DNA from 2 places in the Halomonas sp. RT37 genome. Region 1 is predicted to be linked to the other one. Evidence: predicted binding sites of a transcription regulator. Region 1 holds the regulator's gene; the other holds the start of a gene.
What was found. The regulator FNR, encoded in region 1, switches genes on or off when oxygen is low (the NO sensors DNR and NnrR bind a similar motif). The targets are predictions, from matches to a motif close to TTGATNTANATCAA.
Positions count from the first base shown of each region.

Region 2: the regulator FNR is predicted to act here: its motif matches at 1,306-1,319, upstream of hemN (oxygen-independent coproporphyrinogen III oxidase).

Region 1 covers NZ_CP098827.1:775,588-778,914, reverse strand. The annotation lists gene NFG58_RS03540 (heavy metal translocating P-type ATPase) at 1-334, shown strand, start outside; gene ccoS (cbb3-type cytochrome oxidase assembly protein CcoS) at 331-561, shown strand; gene NFG58_RS03530 (sulfite exporter TauE/SafE family protein) at 558-1,244, shown strand; gene fnr (fumarate/nitrate reduction transcriptional regulator Fnr) at 1,399-2,139, shown strand; gene ttcA (tRNA 2-thiocytidine(32) synthetase TtcA) at 2,300-3,259, opposite strand.
Region 2 covers NZ_CP098827.1:4,594,720-4,598,046, forward strand. The annotation lists gene hemN (oxygen-independent coproporphyrinogen III oxidase) at 1-1,211, opposite strand, end outside; gene NFG58_RS20070 (cytochrome c) at 1,610-1,927, shown strand; gene NFG58_RS20075 (4Fe-4S binding protein) at 1,983-3,327, shown strand, end outside.

The DNA.
Region 1 (3,327 bases):
CGCCGACCTTGCCCTCGCCATGGCCGGGGCCAGCGACCTCACCCGCACCCGCGCCGATCTGGTATTGCTGGGCGAACCGCTCACGGGTATCGTCGAAGCCATCGAGGTGGCCCGCCAGACCCGTCGCATCATTCGCCAGAATCTGTCCTGGTCGGTGCTCTACAATGTCGTGGCGCTGCCCGCAGCGGCTCTGGGCTTCGTGCCCCCATGGCTTGCCGCCATCGGCATGTCACTCAGCTCGTTGCTGGTCATCGGCAATGCCCTGCGTCTGCGGCGCGGACGCACCAGGCCGACCGCGACGCCTTCACCCGTCACCGCAAGCCCCGGCCCATGAGCATCCTTTACCTGTTGATACCCTTGTCGTTGATCCTGCTGGGCCTGGCGGTCTGGGCCTTCTTCTGGGCGGTGCGCAACGACCAGTTCGAGGACCTCGAAGGCCCCGCCTATCGCATCCTGTTCGAGGATGAGGACGACACTCGCGGTGCCGATGACGGCGCTTCCTCTTCCGAAACGCCTGCGCAGACATCCGAGCGTGATCCATCGTCCAGAGGGCCTGAGTGAACCCTACCGGCCTGGAACTGCCCCCCATGATGGCGGCCTTCGTGTTTGGCCTGCTCGGCGGTGCACACTGTATTGGCATGTGCGGCGGTATCATGAGCGCCCTGACCTTTGCCATCCCCCCCAGCATGCGTCAACCTTGGCGGGTGAGCACACTTGTGCTCGGCTACAATGTAGGTCGTATCACTAGCTACTGTGTGGCGGGCGCTCTGGTTGCCACCCTGGGTTCGGTGATCGGCCTTTCGCCGACCCTGCGTGGCCTGATGCAGATCGTCGCCAGCCTGATGTTGATCCTGATGGCGCTTTACATTGCCGATCTATGGAAAGGCCTGCGTCACGTCGAGGCACTGGGACGTCACCTCTGGAGGTACCTGGAACCCGCAGGCAGACGCCTGTTGCCGGTGGTGCGTCTGCCCCAGGCGGTGGCGCTGGGCGCCATCTGGGGCTGGCTGCCCTGTGGCCTGGTGTACTCGATGCTGGCCTGGAGCCTGGCACGGGCCGAGCCCCTCGAGGGCGCACTGCTAATGGCGAGCTTCGGTCTTGGCACGCTTCCGGCGCTGGTGGTGACGGGCCTCGCCGCCAGACAAATGCAGGCCCTGCTGGCGCATCGGGCAACACGCCTTGTCGCCGCTGGCATGATCATCGCCTTTGCCGTCTGGCAACTTTGGACTGGGCTGCATCAATGACGCATCCTACCTCTAAGTTATTAATCCTAAAGAGGTAGACGCCACTTTTAGCTGATCTGAGGGTGTAGAATAGTGCCATCAACGTGCTGTACGGGCGACGTCTGTTCTCCCCATGGCCCAGTCAATATCGATCCCAGATCCACAGGAGCTGCGAATGAGTCCTACGGCCCAAGATCGGCGGCGTCCCATGCTGCATGAGACTCGCTGTGAGTCCTGCAGCCTGAGTTCCTTGTGCCTTCCGCTGTCGCTGGAGACCGCCGACCTCGAGCGCTTCGATTCCATCATCCGTCGTCACCCGCCGATCAAGAAAGGCACACGATTGGTCGAGCAGGGAGATCGCTTCACCAGCGTCTTCGCGGTCCGATCGGGGAGTCTCAAGCAGATCACCACCGAAGGCAGCGGCGAAGCTCAGTTGACCAACTTCTTCCTGCCCAGTGAACTGGTTGGCCTGGATGGCATCGACGACGGCCGCTATCCCGGCAGCGTGGTGGCGCTGGAGACCACCACGGTGTGCGAGATTCCCTTCGACCGCCTCGATGCGCTGACCCAGACCCTACCGGAGCTGCGTGCCCAGCTGTTTCGCACCCTGAGCAAGGAGCTGCGAGAAGACCGCCGGATGATGCAGCTGCTGTCACGCAAGACCGCCGATCAGCGCCTGGCCTGCTTCTTCCTCGGCTTGTCGGACCGCTTCCGCCGCCGCGGCTATTCACCGTTCAGCTTCCGCCTGTCCATGTCCCGCGCCGACATCGGCAATCACCTGGGGCTGGCGGTGGAAACGGTCAGCCGTATCCTCGGGCGTTTCCAGCAGCAGGATCTGGTGGCGGTATCGGGACGTGAGGTCAATATCCTCGACCTGACCGCGCTGTCGACCCTGGCCGACACCGAAGTTACCTGAGCGGGCCTGGCGGCAGTGTGCCGGGCTTGGCCGGCAGGGCCCGGTATCCAGGATCTGGAAAGCAAAGCGTAATAGATGGCGTGTGACAAGAAAGAGGCCGCATCCGGAGATGCGGCCTCTTTCGCTGTCATGGCATCATGCACATTCGCTGCTGGCGAGATCAGCCGGCATCCACCACGTCGATGCGCCGGGCCTGGCGTTCGGCCTGTACGGCCTCCAGCCCCTCGAAGTCGAACAGTTGCCGATCCGCCAGCTGCGACGGCGCCACATTGGTCACCGCCTTGAACATGCTCTCGAGGCGCCCGGGATGCTTGACCTCCCACTCGGCCAGCATCTCCTTGACCACCTGGCGCTGCAGGTTGGGCTGGGAACCACACAGGTTGCACGGGATGATCGGGAACTCCATCGCCTCGCTGTAGGCCTGGATATCGGCCTCGCGGCAGTACGCCAGCGGACGGATGACGATGTTCTTGCCGTCGTCGGAGAGCAGCTTGGGCGGCATCGCCTTGAGGCTGCCACCGAAGAACATGTTCAGAAACAGCGTCTCGAGAATGTCCTCGCGGTGGTGGCCCAGAGCGATCTTGGTCGCCCCGATCTCCTCGGCGAAGCCATAGAGAGAGCCGCGCCGCAGGCGTGAGCAGAGCGCGCAGGTGGTCTTGCCCTCCGGCGTCTTCTCCTTCACCACCGAATAGGTGTCGCGCTCGAGGATGTGGTAGTCCACGCCGATGCTGTCCAGATAGTTCGGCAGCACATGCTCCGGAAAGCCCGGCTGCTTCTGATCCAGATTCACCGCCACCAGCGAGAAGTTGACCGGCGCGTTGCGCTGAAGGCTGCGCAGGATCTCGAGCATGGTGTAGCTGTCCTTGCCACCAGACAGACACACCATGATCTTGTCGCCTTCCTGGATCATGCCGTAGTCGATGATGGCGTTGCCGGCCTGGCGGCGCAGGCGCTTCTGCAGCTTGTTGAATTCACGCCGTGCCTTGGCCTGAACTTGGGCTTCCGTCTGATCGCCACCCGCAGCAGGGTCGGCCGGGCTGACGCCGGCATCGATCGAGAGATGGTCATCCTCGGGGGTACGGGGATCGAACAGGGTGGCGGAGGCGGACTGTGGCGACATGGGAGCGGGACATCACGGCTGAAAATGAAAGAGGCGCCAGTCTACCATCCGGACGCTTTAGTGGCGAA
Region 2 (3,327 bases), 1.1 Mb from region 1:
GTGCGGAAGTCGATAGCGTGACGGGCCTCGAACTCGGCGAAGCGCACCTCGCCGTGACACATCAGCGAGGTGATCAGCTCGGCACGCAGCAGGTCTTCGTCGCTCAACCGATAGCCCCGCAACACCGGCAGCCGCCCGGCCTCGAGGTGCTCGGCGTACTCGGCGGTGGTCTTGACGTTCTGGCTGTAGGCGTCGCCGACCTTGCCGATGGAGGTGACCCCGAGCCCGATCATGTCGCACTGAGCGTGGGTCGAGTAGCCCTGGAAATTGCGCTGCAGGGTACCGTCGTGACGGGCTCGGCTGAGTTCGTCCTCGGGCAGCGCAAAGTGATCCATGCCGATATAGATGTAGCCCGCCTGGGTCAGCCGCTCGATGGTCAGCTCGAGCAACTCGAGCTTGCGCCCGGGCGGCGGCATGTCCTCGTCGCGGATCAGCCGCTGGGCCTTGAACAGCGACGGCAGGTGGGCGTAGCTGTAGGCGGCGATGCGGTCGGGTCTCAGCGCCACCACCTTGGCCAGGGTGGCGTCGAAGCTGTCGCGGGTCTGCAGCGGCAGCCCATAGATCAGGTCCACCGACACCGAGGCGAAGCCGGCGTCCCGGGCGGCGTCCACCAGGGCTGCCACCTGGGCCTCGCTCTGCACGCGGTTGACCGCCTTCTGGACCAGCGGATCGAAGTCCTGGACGCCGAAGCTCAGACGATTGAAGCCCATCTCGCGCAGTTCATGGATCTGGGCGGGGGTCACCGTACGCGGATCCACCTCCAGCGAGAATTCCCGGCGCTGCTCCGGGGCGAAGCGGAAGTGGCGCGCCAGGGCGTCGATCAGCCCCTTGAGCTGGTCATTGGACAGAAAGGTCGGGGTACCCCCCCCCAGGTGCAGCTGGTTGAGCTCCCGGGTCTCGTCGAACAGCGCCGCCTGCAGGGCGATCTCGCGCTTGAGCAGCGCCAGGTAGTCGGCGGCACGCTCGCGATTGTGGGTAATGATCTTGGAGCAGGCACAGTAGTAGCAAAGGCTTTCGCAGAAGGGCACATGGACGTAGACCGACAGCGGCTTCGGCTCCCCCTGCTGGCTGCGCTCCACCGCCTGGCGATAGTCAGCGACACCGAAGCCGTCGTGGAAGTGCGGCGCGGTGGGATAGGAGGTGTAGCGCGGCCCTGGACGGTCGTACTTCTCGACCAGCGCACGCTGAAACGGCAAAACATCGGATGACATCGACAAGGCCCCTCGTGACACGACCGCCCGACGGCGGCATCTGTCGGCATTGTCGCACGTCGAATCAGCACGTCCCGGCAAGACGAAGCCAGACATGACCTGCATCAAATCACGGCAGCGGCATCACGGCGCTTGCCCCTGTGGCGTGTTCTCGCCCGAGGTAGTGCAAACGCGAGCCAACCACAATGATGCTCCTGCCATTCCAGTGATCCCGATCAAGCATAGTACGGAAGACGTACCTCTCCCCGCCTAAAGTTGACCAACGTCATAGGGTATTGTCGCTGAGCGCTCCAATACTCGAGAGTCCCAAGGGACATCCCGCACAGACCGTGATGCCTGACCCAAGCAGCACGCCGCTTGGGTCAGGTATCACGCCCCAAGACCGAGGAGCGCTCATCATGAAATGGATCCCCCTGGCCGCGCTTGGCGCCGCCTGTCTGTTCAGTCTCAACGCCCAGGCCGCCGGCGACGCCGCCGCCGGTGAAACCAAGATCGGCGCCTGCGCCGCCTGCCATGGCACCGACGGCAAGGCCACCGGACCGATCTATCCCAACCTGGCGGGTCAGAACGCTCCGTACCTGGAAAGCGCGCTCAAGGCCTATCGCGAGGGTCAGCGCGGCGGTGGCATGTCCGCCATCATGGCGCCCCAGGCGGCGGCCCTGTCGGATCAGGATATCGCCGACATCGCCGCCTACTTCTCGTCGCTGACGCCCTGATCCCACCCTGGTGCGCGAAGCGTCCTCGGGGCGCTTTGCGCCTCGAGGTCATGCCATGACCCAAGCCCCCCGCCATTTTCCCCGCCACTGGTCTTCTCCCCTGCGCCTGCTTGTCGTGCTGTTGGCGATGTGGTTAAGCCTGCCCGCCCTGGCGCTGGAATTCGATCAGTATCCCGGTGACCTTGGCAGCGCCAAGGGTGACCTCGCGCTGTTTCAGCAGGCCTTTCCCGGTACCGACAGAATAGAGCCGGTGGCCGACCTGCCGTGGCCGGTCAATGCTCTCTACCGAGGCGACGAGCTGCTCGGCTACGCCTTCGAAAGTGCCGAGGTCGCGCCAATCCCCGCCTACTCGGGCAAGCCGGTCAACCTGCTGATCGCCATCGATCCTTCCGCCAGCCTGCGCCTGGCCAAGGTGCTCAATCATTCCGAACCGATCATGCTGGTCGGTATCCCGTCAGAACGCCTGGACGACTTCGCCGGCCAGCACCTCGGCACCTCGGTGACGTCGCGCCTGGAAGTAGGAGAGGACGTCGATGCCATCTCCGGCGCCACCGTGACCGTCATCGTGGTCAACGACACCATCATGCGGGCCGGGCGTCAGGTCGCCGCCGCCCTTGGGCTGATCGAGGACCCCGCGGCAGCGCCAATCGCCCGTGTGCGCGACGAGGTGTTCGCGCCCGCCGACTGGCAGGGCCTGCTCGACCAGGGGGCACTGGGTCACCTGACTCTGAGCCAGGGAGAGGTCGACGACGCCTTCGTCGGCACCCCGGCGGAGCACTACCTGAGCGGCCAGCGTCCACCCCGCGACGCCACCTTCATCGATCTTTACCTGGGCTACCTCAATGCGCCGAGCGTTGGCCGCAATCTGCTCGGCGAGCGCGGCTACGACCAGTTGATGGCGAGCCTCGCCCCCGGCGAACACGCCGTTGCCCTGCTCGCCGATGGCAGCTTTTCCTACAAGGGGTCGGGCTACGTGCGCGGCGGCATCTTCGATCGTATCGAGCTGGTCCAGGGCAACGCCTCGATCAGCTTCCATGACAGCGACCAGCGCCGCCTGCCGCGTCTGGCCATCGACGGAGCCCCCGCACTCAGCGAACGCGACATCTTCGTGATCCACGAGGACGCCCACTTCGACCCGGGCACGCCCTGGCGGCTGAACCTGCTGGTGCGCCGGGCCTCGGGGCCGCTGACCCAGGAGTTCACCCGCTTTCATCTCGACCAGGCGCTGCCCGAGGCCTTTATCGAGCGTCCCGAGCCGGTGGAGCCCGCCCCGCTGTGGCTCGAGATGTGGCAGCAGAGTCGGCTAGAGCTGATCGGGCTTGGCGCTGGACTGGTGACGCTGTCACTGATCCTGGCCTTTCAGGACGCCCTGGCGCGTCGCCCGCGCCTGCTCCGCCCGC